Regions from separate parts of the Enterobacter cloacae complex sp. R_G8 genome, predicted to be linked through region 1. Evidence: predicted binding sites of a transcription regulator. Region 1 holds the regulator's gene; each other region holds the start of a gene.
The links. The regulator CRP, encoded in region 1, controls carbon source genes, mostly activating them, when cyclic AMP is high. The targets are predictions, from matches to a motif close to ATGTGANNNNNNTCACAT.

Region 2: focA (formate transporter FocA) is a predicted target of CRP. The motif match lies at 4,305-4,322, and genes of this name have one in related genera.
Region 3: NQ842_RS17035 (ABC-F family ATPase) is a predicted target of CRP. The motif match lies at 4,742-4,759, and genes of this name have one in related genera.

Annotation. Positions count from the first base shown of each region.
Region 1 covers NZ_CP102246.1:621,041-628,755, forward strand. The annotation lists gene pabA (aminodeoxychorismate synthase component 2) at 1-127, shown strand, start outside; gene NQ842_RS02845 (aspartate aminotransferase family protein) at 214-1,434, shown strand; gene NQ842_RS02850 (YccS/YhfK family putative transporter) at 1,431-3,518, opposite strand; gene crp (cAMP-activated global transcriptional regulator CRP) at 3,576-4,208, opposite strand; gene NQ842_RS02860 (OsmC family protein) at 4,519-4,923, shown strand; gene NQ842_RS02865 (phosphoribulokinase) at 4,990-5,859, opposite strand; gene NQ842_RS02870 (YheU family protein) at 5,890-6,108, opposite strand; gene NQ842_RS02875 (hydrolase) at 6,105-7,127, opposite strand; gene mdcA (malonate decarboxylase subunit alpha) at 7,356-7,715, shown strand, end outside.
Region 2 covers NZ_CP102246.1:3,464,052-3,471,766, forward strand. The annotation lists gene aroA (3-phosphoshikimate 1-carboxyvinyltransferase) at 1-74, opposite strand, end outside; gene serC (3-phosphoserine/phosphohydroxythreonine transaminase) at 143-1,231, opposite strand; gene NQ842_RS16495 (DUF421 domain-containing protein) at 1,394-2,086, opposite strand; gene ycaO (30S ribosomal protein S12 methylthiotransferase accessory factor YcaO) at 2,214-3,974, shown strand; gene focA (formate transporter FocA) at 4,381-5,238, shown strand; gene pflB (formate C-acetyltransferase) at 5,290-7,572, shown strand.
Region 3 covers NZ_CP102246.1:3,585,964-3,593,678, forward strand. The annotation lists gene NQ842_RS17025 (MFS transporter) at 1-472, shown strand, start outside; gene NQ842_RS17030 (glycoside hydrolase family 31 protein) at 490-2,853, shown strand; gene NQ842_RS17035 (ABC-F family ATPase) at 3,041-4,636, opposite strand; gene ldtB (L,D-transpeptidase) at 4,858-5,778, shown strand; gene NQ842_RS17045 (GntR family transcriptional regulator) at 5,822-6,538, opposite strand; gene NQ842_RS17050 (PTS sugar transporter subunit IIC) at 6,554-7,715, opposite strand, start outside.

The DNA of each region.
Region 1 (7,715 bases):
GAGCGAGACGCAGGAGATCATGGGCATTCGCCATCGTGAATGGGATCTCGAAGGGGTGCAGTTCCACCCGGAGAGTATTCTCAGCGAACAGGGACACCAGCTGCTGGCTAATTTCCTCAATCGCTGAATATCTGTTGCCTTGTTGTGATTTTTTATGCATATTTTGTGATTATATTTTCACAATCACTGTGACATAAAATGGATGGTCATGACATGGCAACTGAACAATCTGCAATTACCCGCGCGACATTCGATGAAGTCATTCTGCCGATTTATGCACCGGCCGAGTTTATCCCGGTAAAGGGAAAAGGCAGCCGCGTCTGGGATCAGCAGGGGAAAGAGTACGTGGATTTCGCCGGGGGGATTGCGGTGACGGCGCTGGGGCATTGCCATCCTGCACTGGTCGAGGCGCTGAAAACCCAGGGCGAAACCCTGTGGCACACCAGCAACGTGTTTACCAACGAACCGGCGTTGCGCCTGGGGCGTAAGATCATTGACGCGACTTTCGCCGAGCGCGTGCTGTTTATGAACTCCGGTACGGAAGCCAACGAAACCGCCTTCAAGCTGGCGCGTTACTACGCCTCAACGCGCCACAGCCCGTACAAAACCAAAATCATCGCTTTCCATAACGCTTTCCACGGTCGTTCGCTGTTTACCGTTTCCGTTGGCGGCCAGCCGAAGTATTCCGACGGTTTTGGTCCGAAACCCGCCGATATCATTCATGTACCGTTTAACGATCTGCATGCGGTGAAAGCAGTGATGGATGACCATACCTGCGCGGTCGTGGTTGAGCCGATTCAGGGGGAAGGCGGCGTGACGGCGGCAACGCCGGAATTCCTCAAAGGGCTGCGCGCGCTGTGCGATCAGCATCAGGCGCTGCTGGTGTTTGATGAGGTCCAGAGCGGGATGGGGCGTACAGGCTCCCTGTTCGCCTACATGCACTACGGCGTGACGCCGGATATTCTGACCAGCGCCAAAGCGCTCGGCGGCGGCTTCCCGGTCAGCGCGGTGCTCACCACCCAGGAGATCGCCTCCGCCTTCCACGTTGGCTCTCACGGCTCCACCTACGGCGGAAACCCGCTGGCCTGCGCCATCGCCGGTGCGGCGTTTGATATCATCAATACGCCGGAGGTGTTAAGCGGCGTTCAGGCGAAGCGCGAGCTGTTCGTGAAACATCTGCAGCAGATCGACGAAACGTACGATGTCTTCAGCGAGATCCGTGGTATGGGACTGCTGATTGGTGCAGAGCTGAAGCCGCAGTACAAAGGCCGCGCACGCGATTTCCTGCACGCCGCTGCTCACGAAGGGGTGATGGTGCTCAACGCTGGCCCGGACGTGATGCGCTTTGCGCCGTCGCTGGTGGTCGAAGAGAACGATATTGAAGATGGATTAACCCGCTTTGCCGCGGCGGTGGCGAAGATCGTTAAAGGCTAATATTCGGTTCGCTTTAACCGCCGCGTTAACCAGATGCCGTGATGCGGACGCTGACGCCATGCCACCGACGAAATGGTGTGCATGGTGTTCAGATGCCCCAGAATACGCTGCAGATGCTGCTCCAGGGTGCTCATTGGCCCGTGGGTGAGCGTTTCCGGCGCTTCCAGAATGTTCGAATCCCCCGATTCACCCGGTGCGTCATACTCCAGGCGCTGCTGACACCGCTGCAGGGCAATCTCACACGACTGCAAATAGCGCTGCGCCAGGTCCGGTGTCAGCATGGTATGTTCACGCGCCAGCGTGGTCATCGCGTTGATATGTTCGACGATGAACTGGCTGTGCGTCACCCAGAGCTTCATATCCGCCAGATAGTGCGAGTTAAAGCCGGGCTCCTGCATCGCCTGATTCAGCGAGTTGAACAGGGCGTTATGCGCCTGGTTGACCTTCATCCGCTGATACGCCAGCGGGGAGGGCTGCGGATCGTCGCTCAGGATCAGGCGGATAGCCTGCTGGTCGGCCTCCAGCGCGTCGTGGGCGTTCTGCCTGAGCAGGCCGCTTTGCCATTGTGGCCACAGCCAGACCATTCCGCCAAAGGCAATCAGGCAGCCAATCAGTGTATCGATAAGCCTGGCGACAATAAATTGTTCGCCATTGAGCGTAAGCAACTGCAGGGTGTATACCGCCGTGACCGTAAAGCCCACCATCGCCCAGCCGTAGTTCTTGCGGATGATCAGGTAGCTCACCAGGGTAATCAATAGCATGCCTGCCAGCGTATAGCCTTCTGGCACGTGGAAGTGCAGCGTTACGCCCGCGATAATCAACCCCGCCATGGTTCCGCCCGCCCGGTGCAGAATACGCACCCGCGTGGCGCCGTAGCCGTTCTGGGTGACAAACAGTACCGTCATTAATATCCAGTAGGGTTTGGGCAGATGGAGCGCCATGCCCATCAGGCTGGCGATGCTCAGCATCACGCTAATCCGGGCGGCGTTGCGCAGGGCGGAAGATTTAAACGAGAGATAGCTTTTAAGTGCAGGCAGCAGCGGCAGGCGCTTTTGCTTATCCGCCATCAGGTCACGAGGATAGAGCGGGCGCTGGGTACGCAGCACGCGGGCAATACGGCTGAAGTGCCAGGCGGCAAACTGACCCACCGGGTTATCCTCGTGCTGGCGGGCGATCTTCTCCAGTGCGCCGAGTTGCTTGTCCATGTTAAAGCGGGTGGGATAGCGGTGATAAAGAATGTCGTCGGCCAGTACCCGCAGACGTGCGGACACGGTCTGCGCGTTCCAGCGGATCACCGCTTCGGCATGGCTGCGCTCCACCAGCTTTTGCACCTCCTGCGGGTGGTGCAGGCTCACAGAGATATGCTCCTGCAGATCCAGCCCCACCTGGAAGGTGCGCAGCAGCCGTTTGTATTCGTGGTTCTTGTTGGCGGCCAGCATGTGCAGTTGCTGGTAGCACTGGCTTATCAGATCCACCACCTTCTGCTGGCGCGTCAGCAGCGGCGGCAGCGATTTTTCCGGGTCGGTATGCTGAGTCAGCAGCGTGTATTTGGCTTCGCAGTACTCTGCGAGCTGGACATAGAGCAGGCTCAGGGATTCACGCAGCGGCTGTTCCCGCCACAGCCAGAACCAGAACCAGTTAAACAGGCCATACCATAGCGTACCGAGGGCGTAGATCAGCAGCGGTTCCCATACCGGCATGTTACCTGCGAGACTGAGGGTAAAGATGGCCGCAATGAGTGAGGCGGGCAGTAAACGCGCGTGCAGCGAACTGATTTCGGCGGTCACCCCCAGCGTCATCGCCAGCACGCTCAGGATCAGCGGCAGCGGAATATCGCGGGCCAGCAACAGTTGCACGGCGAGGCTACACCCGGCAAACAGCGAACCGCCAATAATCAGTCGTTTGAAAAAACGCTTATGCGGGGTGTCGAGACCGGCAATATTGCAGCAGGCAGGTACGAGAGAGAACAGCAGCCCTTGTTGAAGATGTCCAAGGATCAGGCCCACGGCCACAGGAAGGCACAACACCAGCGTTTGTCGCAGTGCGTAGTTAACTTCCGGGTGATAAATCAGCCTGCGCCACATGAGGAGTAGAGACAAAAACGGCGTGACACCTTGCGATGGCACGCCGTTTTATCGGGATTAACGGGTTCCGTAAACCACGATGGTTTTACCGTGGGCGGAGATCAGGTTCTGATCTTCCAGCATTTTCAGGATACGGCCCACTGTTTCACGGGAGCAACCGACGATCTGACCAATTTCCTGGCGGGTAATTTTAATTTGCATGCCGTCAGGGTGAGTCATGGCGTCTGGCTGTTTCGCCAGGTTCAGCAGCGTTTGCGCGATACGGCCGGTCACGTCCAGGAAGGCGAGGTTACCCACTTTCTCTGATGTGACCTGCAGACGGCGAGCCATCTGCGAAGAAAGACGCATCAGGATGTCAGGATTAACCTGAATCAACTGACGGAATTTCTTGTAGGAAATTTCAGCCACTTCACATGCTGTCTTTGCACGAACCCAGGCGCTACGTTCCTGGCCTTCTTCAAACAGGCCCAGTTCACCGATGAAATCGCCCTGGTTCAGATAAGAAAGGATCATCTCTTTCCCTTCTTCATCTTTGATCAGCACTGCCACCGAGCCTTTGACGATGTAATACAACGTTTCCGCTTTTTCACCCTGGTGAATCAGCGTGCTCTTCGATGGGTACTTATGAATGTGGCAATGAGACAAGAACCATTCGAGAGTCGGGTCTGTTTGCGGTTTGCCAAGCACCATGCGCTGTTATCCTCTGTTATAAGCTGTCACCAGAGTCATAAGATGCATCCGGACTCTGGGGTTGCAATCGAATTCTTACCCATACCTGGGAAGTCGGCTGTCGTAACGTTTCGCAGCCAGTAAAGTTTGATGTCCTCTGCATACATGTGTAACGTCAATGTATTACTGTAGCATCCAGAGTGTTTTAGCATAGCTTTCGCCGCGTGTCTCCTGGTGTCTCGCTTCAGCATGACGCAGGTCGCCTTCCATTGCGAGAAATGTAACGCACGCGTAATCTGTCACCAAAAATGCAACGTTGGAGTTAATGAATATGCAAGCGCGCGTGAAATGGGTAGAAGGTTTAACGTTCCTGGGCGAGTCCGCTTCAGGACACCAGATTTTGATGGACGGTAACTCCGGCGATAAAGCACCCAGCCCAATGGAGATGGTGCTGATGGCGGCTGGGGGATGCAGCGCGATTGACGTGGTGTCGATTCTGCAAAAGGGCCGTCATGATGTGACGGATTGCGAAGTTAAGCTCACGTCTGAACGTCGCGAAGAGGCGCCACGCCTGTTCACCCACATCAACCTGCACTTTATTGTCACCGGGAAAGAACTAAAAGATGCGGCCGTTTCACGCGCGGTCGATCTGTCAGCGGAGAAATACTGCTCTGTGGCATTGATGCTGGAGAAGGCGGTAAAAATTACCCATTCGTATGAAGTGATCGAGGCGTGATTGATGGGGCATCACGCGTGTTGATGCCCTCACCCTAACCCTCTCCCACTGGGAGAGGGAATATGATTATGCGATCTGTTTCCCTTCCATCAACCGCTGCACCAGCGGCGTCATGATCAGCTCCATCGCCAACCCCATTTTTCCGCCGGGCACCACTAACGTATTCATGTGAGAAATAAACGAACCCTGCAGCATCGCCAGCAGCCAGGGGTAATCGATGCCGTCGAGATTACGGAAATGGATCACCACAAAGCTCTCATCCAGCGACGGGATACTTTTGGCCGCGAACGGGTTAGAGGTGTCCACCGTCGGCACACGCTGGAAGTTGATGTGGGTGCGGGAAAACTGTGGTGTCAGATAATTGATGTAATCTTCCATTGAGCGCACAACCGAATCCATCACCGCCTCACGCGAATGGCCGCGCTCGCTGATGTCTCGCGTCAGCTTCTGGATCCACTCCAGGTTAACGATTGGCACCACGCCGACCAGCAGATCCACATGTCGCGCCACGTCGTGATGCGGCGTCACCACGCCGCCGTGCAATCCTTCGTAAAACAGCACGTCGGTAGGTTCCGGCAGCGGCTGCCAGGGAGTAAAGGTGCCCGGGACCTGGTTCCAGGGAACGGCTTCGTCGTAGGTGTGCAGATATTTGCGGGACTGGCCTTTGCCGCTTAGGCCGTACTCCTGAAACGTTTGCTCCAGCAGGCCGAAGTCATTGGCCTCCGGGCCGAAGTAGCTGATGTGTTTGCCCAAATCGCGCGCTTTGCGGATGGCCATGTCCATCTCCGGGCGCGTATAGCGGTGAAAGCTGTCGCCTTCGACCTCCGCCGCACGGAGATTCAACTGGGCGAAAATCTTGCGAAACGCGAGGCTGGTGGTGGTGGTTCCCGCACCACTCGACCCCGTAACGGCAATAACCGGATGTCTGGCAGACATAGCAACTCCCTGACTGGAAAGGTTGAAAGATCAGCCGTGAAACGCGTTGCGGGGCATGATATTGACCGTCTCATGCAGTTCAGACCACACCAGCACCACGTCGCCGCTTTTAAGCTGGCGTTTAACATCGTTGACCTTTTGCTCAAGCGAGCGTTCATGTTCACCATAATCGGTGCCTTCACGCAAGACAAAGCTTTCAATCAGATTATCGAGCGTTTCGGGCGCCAGATCCTGCCAGGGGATAATCATGTTGCACCGTCCAGGTAAGGGGTTAACCAGTCAGGAATGCGCGTCTCCAGCCACATTTTCGGGCGACGCAGCGTTCCGCCGACAAACCCCACGTGGCCGCCGTGCTCGGTCAGCTGATAGTGAACGTTGTCGGGCAGAAATTCCTGTGCAGGGATGGAGTGATGATCCATAAACGGGTCATCTTTCGCGTGAATGATCAGCGTCGGCTGAGTGATCTTGCTGAGCAGCGGCATGGCGCTGCACTGACGATAGTAGTCAATGGCATCGGCGAACCCATGAATTTTGGCGGTGATCAGGTCGTCGAACTCACGAATGCGGCGGACCTTTTTCAACTGACGCAGGCTCACCGGAAGGGTATCCGGATAGGCCTTCAGCTTGCGCGCCGCATTGGCTTTCAGCAGGTTGAGCAGGTAGCGCTGATAGACCCGGGAAAAGCCTTTCTCCATGTGGTAGCTGCACTGCTCCAGCATAAAGGGGGCAGAGACAATCACCGCAGCATTCAGCGGCACCGCGTCACCCTCTTTAGCCAGCAGACAGGCCAGCATATTTCCGCCGAGCGAATAGCCCACCGCCGCCGTCGGCACGGTACCGAAATTCTCCCGCAGCCAGTGCAAAAACCAGGTGCCATCTTCAGTTTCGCCGGAGTGATAGATGCGTTTCTGGCGATTCGGCTCGCCGCTGCATCCCCGAAAGTGCATCACCACGCCCAGCCAGCCGCGCGCTTTTGCTGCCTGAATTAACCCATGTGCATACGGGCTGTGCAGACTGCCTTCCAGACCGTGAAACACCACCAGACGGGGTTTGTGGCGCGCCTGTTCGGGAGCTTCGCTCCAGGCGAGATCCAGAAAGTCACCGTCCGGCAAATCCAGCCGCTGCCAGTGCGGGGTGAACTGCACCTTGCGGCGGATCAGGCGCGGCAGCATGGTCTGCAGGTGGCAGTTGGCCACGCCGCGCATGGGCACGAACTCTGTGCTGTCTTCGGCGGTGAGGTCGAAGTCTGATGGAATGATTTGGGTCATAAGGGTGATGCTGATTCTTGTCGGAAATTTACGATACTTTCCGAATTGTACCCCGTTTAGCCTGGTTTGCCGAACCATGAACTGATCCCGATCACAAATATTTACCTTGATTATTACTCTCAGGCTAATGATTCCACTCTACGCTTAATTGATGCCTTTCTCGCCTGGGTGCAGACTTTACTCAGCGTTAAGCAAATCAAAATGATGTGCTGAATCAGGAGGTTAATAATGTTATCTGGGCAAATACCCACCCGGCAATGGAACACCCGACGCAGCGAAAAAGCGCGTCGTCTGGCCTCCGTACCGGTGCAGGGCAAGGTTCTGCCAACCGGCGATCTTGTCGCCATGCTGGAAAAGCTGATCGCGCCAGGCGATAAGGTCGTTCTGGAAGGCAACAACCAGAAGCAGGCGGATTTTCTTTCCCGCTCGCTGGCCGAAGTGAACCCGCAAATTGTGCATGACCTGCACATGATCATGCCAAGCGTTGGCCGCAGTGAACATCTGGATATCTTTGAGAAGGGCATTGCCCGTAAGCTGGACTTCTCCTTCTCCGGCACGCAGAGCCTGCGCATCTCCCAGCTGCTGGAG
Region 2 (7,715 bases), 2.1 Mb from region 1:
GAGACACTTTTTGAACCAGGCAGATTAATGGTGCCATCTACCCGCGCGATAGGTTGTAACGTCAGGGATTCCATGAAACTTAACTCTCAACTCAACATAATAAATACCCCGCAGCAGGGCTACGGGGGTGAAAACAGCGCAATTAACCGTGGCGACGTTCGAAGTCAATCATGAAATCGGTCAGGGCCTTAACGCCTTCCAGCGGCATGGCGTTATAGATAGAGGCGCGCATGCCGCCCACCACACGGTGGCCTTTCAGCGCATGCAGACCTGCGGCGAAGGACTCTTCCAGGAAAACTTTATCCAGGTTGCTGTCCGCCAGCTGGAACGGCACGTTCATGCGGGAACGGTTGGCTTTCGCCACATCGTTACGATAGAAATCACTCTTATCAATCACGCCGTACAGCAGCTCAGCTTTCTGCTGATTGATCTTATCCATCTGTGCCACGCCACCGTTTTGCTTCAGCCATTTGAAGACCAGGCCGGAGAGATACCAGGCAAAGGTCGGCGGGGTGTTGAACATGGAGTCGTTATCGTTCAGCACGGTGTAATCGAGAATCGACGGGCAGGATTTATGCGCTTTACCCAGCAGATCGTCACGCACGATGACGATAGTCAGTCCTGCAGGGCCGATATTTTTCTGCGCACCCGCATAGATGACACCGTAGCGGCTGACGTCAATCGGCGCAGAGAGAATGGTAGAGGAGAAGTCAGCGGTAACCACCACGTCTTTACCGAAGTTCGGCGTCTCGTCGATGGCAATCCCGTCGATGGTTTCGTTCGGGCAGTAGTGCAGATACGCGGCGTTGTCAGAGAGCTGCCACTCGCTCATCGGCTTCACGGCACGAAGGCCATCAACGGTTACTTTGGCGTCGATGACGTTTGGCGTGCAATATTTATGCGCCTCTTTCACCGCGCTGGCAGCCCAGTAGCCAGCGTCAACATAGTCTGCCGTGGTTTTGTCGCCCAGAATATTCAGCGGTACGCCAGCAAACTGGCCGCGTCCACCACCGTGGCAGAACAATACTTTGTAGTTCGAAGGAATGTTCAGCAGATCGCGAAAATCCTTTTCTGCCTCTTCCGCCACCTGAATAAATTCTTTACCACGGTGGCTGATTTCCATCACCGACGTACCCAGACCGTTCCAGTCACAAAGTTCCTGTTGAGCCTGTTTAAGCACGTCTGCCGGTAACATTGCCGGACCTGAACTGAAATTAAAGACTTGAGCCATTTCCCCTCACCACGCTAAAAGCCATAAGTTATAACTGTGGATATCGGTTTTATCATTCAGTGACACGCGCCGCAATGTCTAAAACTTATGACCGGTGAAATGTGCCCGTCGTCACACAATACAATCTGCCGCCTCGCTGTCACAAAACCGACAAAATGGCTGTCAGATAAGGCGTTTAGCCCGGCTAACCTTCGTCCATTCCGGATTTGTACAGCGGGGGCATAATTGATGATCGCCTACCTGCATGGAGACGACATGGCTGCATCTTACACAGGCATACTCGCCGGACTCCGGCACTGTCTTAAACCGTTCGACCAACATATCCGGCAGAATACACAACCCCGGCTTCACTTCGTCGTCGGGATAGTAATACACACTGATTTGCCCATTGGTTTCCATTATCGCCAGACGCACCTGCCCAAGCTGTTCCACGCTATTCAGACGCAGCTCCATGAAGAACTCAAATTCGGTCATATTGGCGCTTTGGACATTTTCCCAGGCCAACTGTCCATCCTCAACGATAACGACAGGCTTCCCTTCAAGCATGTCTTCCAGCTTTTCGCTTTTCGACATCAGCCACATGACCAGCCGGTAAAGCAGCGCCAGCGTGACGAAGACAATAAACACCGGCACCATTGGTACATCATCATAAAAAGCGACATCCCCCGCCGCTGAGCCCAGCGTCAGAATGATCAACACTTCAAACAGCGACATCTGCCGCACACCGCGCCGACCAGTGATTTTAAGAAACAGAAAGACCAGGACGAAGGTATACAGGCTACGCAGCGCCACTTCGCCTAAAAATTCGGGTGGGACTTTATCAAACGCCATCCTCTGGAGATCGAATGCTTTCATTTTTCTATGCCTTAACAGTCAGTTACTGACAGTAAGCATAGCCCAGTCTTTTATTTTCGCCGGAGATAGCACCTGTCACGCAAAACCCGTATCATTGCGCGCTTTACGTACGATAAAAGTGAACGCCATGACTCAAACGTTTATCCCCGGCAAAGACGCCGCTCTGGAAGATTCCATCGCTCGCTTCCAGCAGAAACTGACCGACCTGGGCTTTAATATCGAAGAAGCCTCCTGGCTCAATCCAGTGCCTCACGTCTGGTCCGTGCATATTCGCGATAAAGACTGTGCACTGTGCTTTACCAACGGTAAAGGCGCGACGAAAAAAGCGGCGCTGGCTTCTGCGCTGGGTGAGTATTTTGAACGTCTGTCGACCAACTACTTCTTCGCCGATTTCTGGCTGGGTGAAACCATCGCTAACGGCCCGTTCGTTCACTATCCCAATGAAAAATGGTTCCCGCTGACCGAAGACGATGAACTGCCGGAAGGTATTCTCGATGCGCGCCTGCGTGCGTTCTACGATCCGGAAAATGAACTGACCGCCAGCATGCTGATCGATCTGCAATCGGGTAATGAAGAGCGTGGGATCTGCGCCCTGCCGTTCACCCGTCAGTCTGATGAACAGACCGTTTACATCCCGATGAACATTGTCGGTAACCTGTATGTGTCTAACGGCATGTCCGCCGGTAACACCCGCAATGAAGCGCGTGTGCAGGGGCTGTCAGAAGTGTTTGAGCGCCACATTAAAAACCGCATCATTGCTGAATCCATCAGTCTGCCTGAAATTCCGGCCGACGTGCTGGCGCGCTATCCGGGCGTGGTGGAATCCATTGCTAAGCTGGAGGCAGAAGGCTTCCCTATCTTTGCGTATGATGGCTCGCTGGGCGGTAAATATCCGGTTATCTGCGTTGTGCTGTTTAACCCGACGAACGGCACCTGCTTCGCCTCCTTCGGCGCGCATCCTGACTTTGGCGTGGCGCTGGAGCGTACCGTCACCGAGTTGCTGCAGGGCCGTAGCCTGAAAGATCTCGATGTATTTACTCCACCAACCTTTGACGACGAAGAAGTGGCCGAGCATACCAACCTCGAAACCCACTTCATCGACTCCAGCGGTTTGATCTCCTGGGACATGTTCAAGCAGGACGCAGACTATCCATTCGTCGACTGGAGCTTTGCCGGTACGACCGAAGAAGAGTTCGCTACCCTGATGGCCATCTTCAACGCGGAAGATAAAGAAGTCTACATTGCTGACTACGAACACCTGGATGTTTACGCCTGCCGTATTCTGGTGCCGGGCATGTCCGATATCTATCCGGCTGAAGATCTGTGGCTGGCGAACAACAGCATGGGTGCGCACCTGCGTGAAACGCTGCTGGCCCTGCCGGGCAGCGAGTGGGAAAAAGAGGATTATCTGAACCTGATCGCCCAGCTGGACGACGAAGGCCATGATGACTTCACGCGCGTACGTGAGCTAATGGGTCTGGCTACCGGCAAAGACAACGGCTGGTATACCCTGCGCATCGGCGAGCTGAAAGCGATGCTGGCGCTGGCTGGTGGCGATCTGGATCAGGCCCTGGCCTGGACCGAGTGGACCATGGAATTCAACCAGTCAGTGTTCTCTGCCGAGCGCACCAACTACTACCGCTGCCTGCAAACCCTCCTGCTTCTTGCGCAGGAAGAGGATCGTGAGCCACTGCAGTACCTGAACGCCTTCGTGCGCATGTACGGTGCCGAGGCGGTAGAAGCCGCCAGCGCGGCCCTGAGCGGCGAAGCGCCATTCTACGGACTGCAGGCGGTAGACAGCGATCTGAAAGCCTTCCCTGCGCATCAGTCGCTGTTGAAGGCCTATGAAAAACTGCAGAAAGCAAAAGCCGCTTACTGGTCAAAATAAGCGCATATAACATTATCAGCAGTAGGCGTATTTAATCGTCTGGGCTATATTACGGGGCAATTTCATTGCCCCGTTTTTTATTTTTTTCGGCAATGAACGTTGAATGTAATAATAAAGTTAAATATGGGTAAATATAATAATATTTACCCGGGCTTTACTGTTACTTTTTATGGCAAATACTCCATATTAATTAACTGTTCCAGAGGTGGCCGACCGAAAAAATTCAACTCTTTTCATAACTTTTAAAATTTATTTTTATACGGATAATCAAAAACTTACACCGCATTTGTCGTAAAACCATACACACTGCGGGCCTATAAGCCAGGCGAGATATGATCTATATCAATTTCTCTTCTATAATGCTTTGTTAGTATCTCGTCGCCGACTTAATAAAGAGAGAGTTAGTGTGAAAGCTGACAACCCTTTTGATCTTTTACTCCCTGCTGCGATGGCCAAAGTTGCCGAAGAAGCGGGTGTCTATAAAGCAACGAAACACCCGATGAAGACGTTCTATCTGGCGATCACGGCCGGTGTGTTCATCTCAATCGCGTTCGTCTTCTACATCACTGCCACCACCGGTACTGCCGCGATGCCTTACGGCATGGCCAAACTGATTGGCGGCATTTGCTTCTCACTGGGTCTGATTCTGTGCGTTATCTGCGGCGCCGACCTCTTCACCTCAACGGTGCTGATTGTCGTAGCAAAAGCCAGCGGAAGAATTACCTGGGGTCAACTGGCGCGCAACTGGCTTAACGTCTATGTTGGTAACCTGATTGGCTGTCTGCTCTTTGTTTTGTTGATGTGGCTCTCTGGCGAGTATATGACCGCCAACGGCGGCTGGGGACTGAACGTCCTGCAGACCGCGGACCACAAAATGCACCACACATTTATCGAAGCGGTTGCACTTGGCATCCTCGCGAACCTGATGGTCTGTCTGGCGGTATGGATGAGCTACTCTGGTCGTAGCCTGATGGACAAAGCCATGATTATGGTTCTGCCGGTTGCGATGTTTGTTGCCAGCGGCTTCGAGCACAGTATTGCGAACATGTTTATGATCCCAATGGGTATTGTAATCCGCAACTTTGCGAGCCCGGAGTTCTGGACTGCAGTTGGTTCAACCCCGGAAAGTTTCTCTCACCTGACTATTATGAATTTCATTACTGATAACCTGATCCCTGTCACTATCGGGAACATTATCGGTGGGGGTCTGTTAGTTGGGTTGACATACTGGGTCATTTACCTGCGTGGCGACGATCATCATTGATGGTTATCTCAGGCAGTAAATAAAAAATCCACTTAAGAAGGTAGGTGTTACATGTCCGAGCTTAATGAAAAGTTAGCCACAGCCTGGGAAGGTTTTGCGAAAGGTGACTGGCAGAATGAAGTAAACGTACGTGACTTCATTCAGAAAAACTATACCCCGTATGAAGGTGACGAATCCTTCCTGGCTGGCGCAACTGACGCGACAACCAAGCTGTGGGACAGCGTAATGGAAGGCGTAAAACTGGAAAACCGCACTCACGCGCCAGTTGATTTTGACACCTCCGTTGCTTCCACCATCACTTCTCACGATGCTGGCTACATCAACAAAGCCCTTGAGAAAATCGTTGGTCTGCAGACTGAAGCACCACTGAAACGTGCGATCATCCCGTTCGGTGGTATCAAAATGGTTGAAGGTTCCTGCAAAGCGTACAACCGCGAGCTGGACCCAATGCTGAAAAAAATCTTCACCGAATACCGCAAAACCCACAACCAGGGTGTATTCGATGTTTACACCAAAGACATTCTGAACTGCCGTAAATCTGGCGTTCTGACTGGCCTGCCAGATGCCTACGGCCGTGGTCGTATCATCGGTGACTACCGTCGCGTTGCGCTGTACGGTATCGACTTCCTGATGAAAGACAAATACGCGCAGTTCGTTTCCCTGCAGTCCGATCTGGAAAACGGCGTAAACCTGGAAGCGACTATCCGTCTGCGTGAAGAGATCGCTGAACAGCACCGTGCGCTGGGTCAGATCAAAGAGATGGCTGCTAAATATGGCTGCGATATCTCTGGTCCTGCAACTAACGCTCAGGAAGCTATCCAGTGGACCTACTTCGGCTACCTGGCCGCCGTTAAGTCTCAGAACGGTGCAGCAATGTCCTTCGGTCGCGTATCCACCTTCCTGGATGCGTACATCGAACGTGACCTGAAAGCAGGTAAAATCACCGAGCAAGACGCTCAGGAAATGATTGACCACCTGGTCATGAAACTGCGTATGGTTCGCTTCCTGCGTACTCCTGAGTATGATGAACTGTTCTCTGGTGACCCAATCTGGGCAACCGAATCTATCGGTGGTATGGGCGTAGATGGCCGTACTCTGGTTACCAAAAACAGCTTCCGCTTCCTGAACACCCTGTACACCATGGGTCCTTCTCCGGAGCCAAACATCACCGTTCTGTGGTCTGAAAAACTGCCTCTGAACTTCAAGAAATTCGCCGCTAAAGTGTCCATCGACACCTCTTCTCTGCAGTATGAGAACGATGACCTGATGCGTCCGGACTTCAACAACGACGACTACGCTATCGCATGCTGCGTAAGCCCAATGGTTGTTGGTAAACAAATGCAGTTCTTCGGTGCGCGTGCAAACCTGGCGAAAACCATGCTATACGCTATCAACGGCGGCGTTGATGAAAAACTGAAAATGCAGGTTGGTCCTAAGTCTGAACCAATCAAAGGCGATGTGCTGAACTATGACGAAGTCATGGAACGCATGGATCACTTCATGGACTGGCTGGCGAAACAGTACGTTACTGCACTGAACGTTATCCACTACATGCACGACAAATACAGCTATGAAGCTTCGCTGATGGCGCTGCATGACCGTGACGTTATCCGTACCATGGCGTGTGGTATCGCAGGTCTGTCCGTTGCTGCTGACTCCCTGTCTGCAATCAAATATGCGAAAGTTAAACCAATTCGTGACGAAGACGGTCTGGCTATCGACTTCGAAATCGAAGGCGAATACCCGCAGTTTGGTAACAACGACGCTCGCGTTGATGACATGGCGGTTGACCTGGTTGAACGTTTCATGAAGAAAATTCAGAAACTGACCACTTACCGTAACGCTATCCCGACTCAGTCTGTTCTGACCATCACCTCTAACGTTGTGTATGGTAAGAAAACCGGTAACACCCCAGACGGTCGTCGTGCTGGCGCGCCATTTGGCCCAGGTGCTAACCCAATGCACGGTCGTGACCAGAAAGGTGCTGTTGCCTCTCTGACTTCCGTTGCAAAACTGCCGTTTGCTTACGCGAAAGATGGTATCTCTTACACCTTCTCTATCGTGCCAAACGCGCTGGGTAAAGACGACGAAGTGCGTAAAACCAACCTCGCGGGTCTGATGGATGGTTACTTCCACCACGAAGCGTCCATCGAAGGTGGTCAGCACCTGAACGTGAACGTCATGAACCGTGAAATGCTGCTCGACGCGATGGAACACCCTGAGAAATATCCTCAGCTGACCATCCGTGTATCTGGCTACGCAGTACGTTTTAACTCCCTGACGAAAGAACAGCAGCAGGACGTTATCACCCGTACTTTCACTCAGTCCATGTAACTGGAATTGACTGAAATCACGCGTTAAAAAGCGTACAATAAAGGCTCCACGTCAGTGGGGCCTTTTTCTTCCCCACCCCAGTCTCTTTTGGCCGCTATCTATACTGAATGGATAACAGCCAAAACAGACTCGACATAGCCTTT
Region 3 (7,715 bases), 2.0 Mb from region 1:
GATCGCGATGTTTGCCTGGCTGCCGTTCCTGGCCGCCGATCTCGGCAGCGTGGCGAGCGGTTACCTCACCCGTCTGTATACCCGCCTGTTTGGCTGCTCCCGCGTCAACTCCGTGGTGGCAAGCTCCGTCACCGGCGCGTTCCTGATGATCTCTCTGGCGGTGGTCGCCATTACCCGCGACCCATACATCACCATCGTGCTGATCTCCATCGGCGGTTTCGGGCATCAGATCATCTCCTGCATGCTCAGCGCCCTGGTGGTGGAGTCGTTCGATAAAGGCCAGATGGCGACCGTTAACGGTATGCGCGGCTCGGCGGCGTGGATCGCCAGCTTCCTGTTCTCGCTGTTGATTGGTGTGACCGCCGACAAAATCGGCTTCAACCCGCTCTTTATTGCCATGGGTTTCTTTGACCTGATTGGCGCTGTTTTCCTGGTGGCATTTATTGCTGAACGTCGCGCCAAGCGCGCCTGATAGTGGATGTATTGCATATGAAAACCCTGAAAAACTGGACCGTCGATAAGCAGTCGGCCAACCATCTGGAACTGCTGGTGGATAACCAGCACCGCCTGTGCCTGTATGTGCTGGAAGAGAACCTGTTCCGCGTACTGATCAAACGTAAAGGTGAGCTGACGCTGGACCGCACCTGGAGCATCGCCCCGGAAGAAGATGTACCGTGGGAAGGCCGTCGTCGCGACGATCTGAGCGGCTTCACCTGCCCTGCCTGGACCCTAAGCCAGCAGGATGAGGGGCTGACAATTGCCACCGAACAGCTGCGCGTGACCGTTCATCAGCCGCTGTGGCTGGAGTGGCACTATCGCAATGACGCCGGTGAATGGCAGCCGCTGGTCAATGACCGCCCGACCAGCGCCTATCTGTTGAACGCTCACGGTGACGGGGTGGCGCACTACCTGAGCCGTCGCAAGGACGAGCGTTTTTACGGCCTGGGTGAGAAAGCGGGCGACCTGCAGCGCAACGGTAAGCGCTTCGAGATGCGTAACCTCGACGCCATGGGCTACAACGCGGCCAGCACCGACCCGCTGTACAAACACATCCCGTTTACCCTTACCCGCCGCGATGATGTGAGTTACGGCCTGTTCTACGACAACCTGAGCAGCTGCTGGCTGGATCTGGGCAACGAGATTGATAACTACCACACCGCCTACCGTCGCTGGCAGGCGGAAGCGGGTGATATCGATTATTACCTCTTTACCGGCAAACGGGTGCTGGACGTCACCAAAGCCTTTGTGCGCCTGACCGGGAAAACCCTGTTCGGGCCAAAGTGGAGCCTGGGCTACAGCGGGTCGACCATGCATTACACCGACGCGCCGGACGCACAGAACCAGCTGATGAACTTTATTCGTCTGTGCGAAGAGCATGCGATCCCGTGCGACTCGTTCCAGCTCTCGTCGGGTTATACCTCGATCAACGGCAAGCGCTACGTCTTTAACTGGAACTACGACAAAGTGCCGCAACCGAAGGTAATGACCCAGGCATTCCACGACGCGGGGCTGCGGCTGGCGGCAAACATCAAGCCGTGCCTGCTGCAGGACCACCCGCGCTACAGCGAAGTGGCGGAAAACGGCCTGTTCATTCGTGATTCAGAAACCGACGCGCCAGAACGCTCCAGCTTCTGGGATGACGAAGGTTCCCACCTCGACTTTACCAACCCGCAGACGGTGAAATGGTGGCAGGAAGGGGTCACCACGCAGCTGCTGGAGATGGGGATCGACTCCACCTGGAACGATAACAATGAGTACGAAGTGTGGGACGGCGAAGCGCGCTGTCATGGTTTTGGCAAGGAAATCGCCATCAAACACATCCGCCCGGTGATGCCGCTGCTGATGATGCGCGCCTCGCTGGAAGCGCAGCAGCGGTTTGCCCCGGAAAAGCGCCCGTATCTGATCTCCCGTTCCGGCTGCGCCGGGATGCAACGTTACGTTCAGACCTGGAGCGGCGATAACCGCACCAACTGGGAAACCCTGCGCTATAACATCCGCATGGGGCTGGGTATGAGCCTGTCCGGGCTGTTTAACGTTGGCCATGACGTCGGCGGTTTTTCTGGCGACAAACCCGACGCCGAGCTGTTTGTCCGCTGGGTGCAGAACGGCGTGATGCACCCGCGCTTTACCATTCACTCCTGGAATGACGATCACACGGTAAACGAGCCGTGGATGTATCCGGGCGTCACCCCCGCTATTCGCGGTGCCATTGAGCTGCGCTATCGTCTGCTGCCGTATCTCTACACCCTGCTCTGGCAGGCACATGCTGACGACGAACCGATGCTGCGCCCAACCTTCCTCGACCACGAACACGATGCGCAGACCTTTGAAGAGTGCGACGAGTTCCTGCTGGGCCGTGACCTGCTGGTGGCAAGCGTGGTGGAGGCCGGACAGCGCGAGCGCCGTCTCTGGCTGCCGGATAACGAAACCGGCTGGTACGATTTTTACACCCACGCGTGGTACGCGGGCGGGCAGTGGATCGCCCTGGATGCGCCGCTGGAAAAACTGCCGCTGCTGGTGCGCGCCGGGGCCGGTCTGCCGCTCAGCGAACGCATCACTCACGTCAGCGCGGAAAAAGACGACACCCGCGAGCTGAAGCTGTTCCCGGTCAAAGGCGTGGGCACCAGCAGCGGTCTGCTGTTTGAAGATGACGGTGAAAGCTGGGGCTATCAGAACGGCAATGCGCTGTGGGTGGAGTGGGAAATGGTGTGCGATGGGGCGACCATCAACCTGAAGGTCAATGCGCGCGGGGATTATCGTCCGGCGTGGAAAGCACTGAAGGTGTCATTACCGGCGGGGGAAAAACGTACGCTGCGGGTGAATGGTGTTGAAGGGAGTGAGTGGGTGGTGTAGTGCGGCCTGATGCCCTCACCCTAACCCTCTCCCACCGGGAGAGGGAATAAAAGCACTACATCTTTCCCTAAGTATTTCGCGCTGCAGGAAGGCGGCAAACCAGTGAATCCCCGGGAGCTTACATAAGTAAGTGACCGGGGTGAACAGGTGAAGCCAACGCATCTGCAGCGTGAAAGACGACGGGAAATTAGCTTTCGATACCTTTACTGCGCAGATAATCTTCATAGTTACCGGTGAAGTCCACCACGCGCTCTGGCGTAATTTCAATCACGCGGGTCGCCAGCGAGCTGACGAACTCACGGTCGTGAGAAACGAAGATCAGGGTGCCCTGATACATCTCCAGCGCCATGTTCAGCGATTCGATAGATTCCATATCCAGGTGGTTGGTGGGTTCGTCCATCACCAGAATGTTCGGTTTTTCCATCATCAGCTTGCCGAACAGCATACGGCCCTTCTCTCCACCGGAGAGCACTTTGGCAGGCTTCTTGATGTCGTCCTGGCTGAACAGCAGACGCCCCAGAATACTGCGCACCGCCTGCTCATCGTCCCCTTCCTGCTTCCACTGGCTCATCCAGTCGAAGACGGTCAGGTCGTTTTCAAATTCATACTCGTGATCCTGCGCGTAATAACCAATTTGCGCGTTTTCGGACCATTTCACGCTCCCGTTGTCCGGTTGCAGTTCGCCGACCAGGGTTTTCAGCATGGTGGATTTACCCACGCCGTTGGCACCCAGAATGGCGATCTTCTCGCCCACTTCCAGCAGCAGGTTGAAGTTTTTAAACAGCGGGCCTTCATCAAAACCTTTGGTAAGGGCTTCCACTTCCAGCGCGTTACGGAACAGTTTCTTGTCCTGCTCGAAACGGATGAACGGGTTCTGACGGCTTGAAGCTTTAACCTCTTCCAGCTTGATTTTGTCAATCTGGCGGGCACGCGATGTTGCCTGACGGGATTTAGAGGCGTTGGCGCTAAAGCGGCTGACGAAGGACTGCAGGTCCGCAATCTGCGCTTTCTTCTTGGCGTTATCCGCCAGCAGACGTTCACGCGCCTGGGTGGCCGCCGTCATGTATTCGTCGTAGTTGCCTGGGTAAACGCGCAGCTCACCGTAGTCCAGATCCGCCATGTGCGTACAGACCATGTTCAGGAAGTGACGGTCGTGCGAGATGATGATCATGGTGCTGTCACGGTCGTTGAGCGTCTGCTCCAGCCAGCGGATGGTGTCGATGTCCAGGTTGTTCGTCGGTTCATCGAGCAGCAGAATGTCCGGGTTAGAGAACAGCGCCTGCGCCAGCAACACACGCAGCTTCCAGCCGGGTGCCACTTCACTCATCGGGCCGTAATGCTGTTCGACCGGAATGCCTACGCCCAGCAGCAGCTCGCCCGCACGCGCTTCTGCAGAGTAACCGTCCATTTCGCCGTATTGCGTCTCCAGATCGGCCACTTTATAGCCATCTTCTTCGCTCATTTCGGCCAGCGCGTAAATACGATCGCGCTCCTGCTTCACTTCCCACAGCTCCGCGTGCCCCATGATCACGGTGTCGAGCACGGTGAACTCTTCAAAGGCAAACTGATCCTGACGCAGTTTACCGATGCGCTCGTTGGGATCGAGCGACACGTTGCCAAGCGTCGGCTCCAGGTCACCGCCGAGGATCTTCATAAAGGTGGATTTACCGCTACCGTTGGCACCAATCAGGCCGTAACGGTTGCCGCCGCCAAATTTGACGGAAATGTTTTCGAACAGCGGCTTACTGCCAAACTGCATAGTGACGTTGCTGGTAACTAACACGGGGAGATTCCTGCGAAAAGTGTGATAAACACAGCATTATGCCACAATTCCGAATTGAGATCCCGTGTTGCGACGCTCCGCTAAACTTTAACAAAATCGAAAAAAATGTGATTTCGTACACATCTGAATTCCCTGTTAGCGGGAATGCACATATAATGCGCTCCCATCACAGATTCAGACTTATCAACTCACGCCTGAATGGCTTAGATACCTCGCACAACATGAACATGAAATTAACAACGCTTTTTGCGGCGGCGTTAGCCGTAGTAGGTTTTTGCAAAACCGCTTCTGCGGTGACTTATCCGCTGCCGACAGACGGTAGCCGTCTGGTGGGTCAAAACCAGGTGGTGACGGTGCCTGAGGGTAACACCCAGCCGCTGGAGTATTTCGCAGCACAGTACCAGCTGGGCCTGTCTAACATGCTGGAAGCGAACCCGGGCGTTGACCCGTATCTGCCAAAAGCGGGTACCGTTCTCAACATCCCTCAGCAGCTGATCCTGCCGGATACCGTTCATGAAGGTATCGTCATCAACAGCGCGGAGATGCGTCTCTATTACTACCCGAAAGGCACCAACACGGTAATCGTGCTGCCAATCGGTATCGGTCAGCTGGGTAAAGATACCCCGCTGAACTGGACCACCAAAGTTGAACGTAAGAAAGCAGGCCCAACCTGGACCCCAACGGCGAAAATGCACGCGGAATACATCGCGGCAGGTGAACCGCTGCCAGCCGTGGTTCCGGCAGGCCCGGATAACCCAATGGGTCTGTACGCCCTGTACATCGGCCGCCTTTACGCCATCCACGGTACCAACGCTAACTTCGGTATCGGCCTGCGCGTCAGCCACGGCTGCGTGCGTCTGCGTAACGACGACATCAAATTCCTGTTCGAAAACGTGCCGGTCGGTACACGCGTCCAGTTCATCAACGAACCGGTTAAAGCGACCTCTGAGCCGGATGGCAGCCGTTACATTGAAGTGCACAACCCGCTGTCCACCAGCGAAGACCAGATCAACAATAACGAAATCGTTCCGATCACCCTGAACAGCGCGGTGCAGTCCGTGACCTCTCAGCCGGACGTGGAAACGACTATCGTTGACCAGGCTGTGCAGAACCGTTCCGGTATGCCGGTGCGTCTGAACTAATCGCGACGCAGCGAAAAAAGCGGGCTTCGATGCCCGCTTTTTTTTATCCATTATTCACGATCACAATCCCGCCGTGGTCGTAACGATAATGACAGTGCGCATACTCCAGCGGCGTGCCGTCTTCCAGATAGATCACCTGCTCCACCTCCAGCACCGGGTCGCTCTCCTCGCAGACCAGATGCTGCATATCCAGCGCATTCGGCTTTAGCGCCCGCACCACGCGGTACGATCCCATAATTTTCAGCCCCAGCGTCTCCTGCACATAGCGAAACACCGAGCTTTCAAGATGGCTTTTGTTCAGGCCGGGCACCAGATTAAGCGGCATTACGGTCGCGTCCAGCGACATGGGTTCACCGTTAAGCAAACGCAGACGAATGAAGTCATAGACCGGCGTATCGGCATTGATCATCAGCGAGGCTTGCTCTTTGTCGTTCGGGAAGCGCAGTTCAAAATGCACCACCTGGCTCGTTACCGTGCCCAGATGCTCCCAGGTTTTGGTCGCGCCAAAGTAGTCGCTGCCGGAGAGATCCCACTGCGACAGCTGAAGAAAGTTTTTGCGGATGAACGTCCCCTGCCCCTGACGGGTATACACCAGCCCTTCGACGATCAGCTGACGCATGGCCTGCTGAATGGTCATCCGGCTGGTATTGAACTCCGCCGCCAGCGCGAACTGGTCCGGCAGCGGTTCATTGGCGGCATACTGCTGGCTGATGATGCGTTTTTTGATTTCACGCGCTATGGTGATGTACTTCGCCGCCATCGTCCTTCCTTCTGTTTAATGTTCTATCCCACTGTTTTTCAACGCCACTCGCTCGGCAATTTTGAGGAAAGGCAGGTAGAAGAATACACCAAATACGATGATTGCCAACTGCACCACCACCGCCCGCCAGTCCCCCGCCGTCGCCAGCCAGGCACTCAGAATTGGCGGCGTAGTCCACGGGATCATCACCACGCAGCGCGACATTAATCCCAGCGTGGTGCAGAGCCAGGCGAAGTAAATGCCGATGGCGGGCAACAGGACAAACGGGATCATTAAAGGCAGGTTAAACACAATCGGCAGGCCGAAAATCACCGGCTCGTTGATGTTGAACAGACCCGGCGCCAGCGACAGACGTGCCACCTGTTTCGCCGATTGTTGCCGCGAGAAGATAAAGATGGCGATCAGCAGTGAAAGGGTGCTACCGGTACCGCCTACCATGCCAAAGGTCGGCACGAAAATGTTGTTGATGATATGCGGGATCGGCTGGCCGTTGGCAAAGGCCAGCATGTTCTCATTGGTGTTAATCAACAGGAACGGCTCCAGCACCACGCTGTTGACTACCGACTGATGAATACCCAGCGTGAAGAGGAAGTTACCGAAGCTGTAGATAAAAATCGTCCCCGGCAGGCTGGTATTGATGAGCCGCAGCGGCTGCTGGATAAAGGTGGTGATCAGGTGAATCAGATCCGTATGCAATACGTTCGCCAGCAGCGCGGCCAGAACGGCAAACAGTGAGAGCGTCAGGATGGTCGGGATCAGTGCGGTAAAAGATTTACTGACCGCCGGCGGCACGTTTTCCCCCAGTGATATTTGCAGCGCCTTAAGCCGCGAGATGGCGATAAACAGCTCCGTCGAGAGCAAGCCAATCAGCACCCCGGCGAAAATCCCGGTCGAACCAATGTTGGCGAAGGTCAGCACCTGGGTGACATTCACCGTAGTGTCGCTGCCGACGGGCGTGAGCTGCAGACGCATCGGCATCATGATAATAAAGCTGCTGACAGCGATAACCACTGCCGAGACCGGATTGTCGAAATCCTTGTTGCGCGCCAGCGACCAGGCAATCATCGGCGCCAGCAGCAGCGCGGCGATGTTCAGCGTGCCGTTGATAATCGCCTCGCCCCACACCTTAAACTGCACGAGCGTGTCGCCGTCAAAAATCCATGGGAACACCACATTG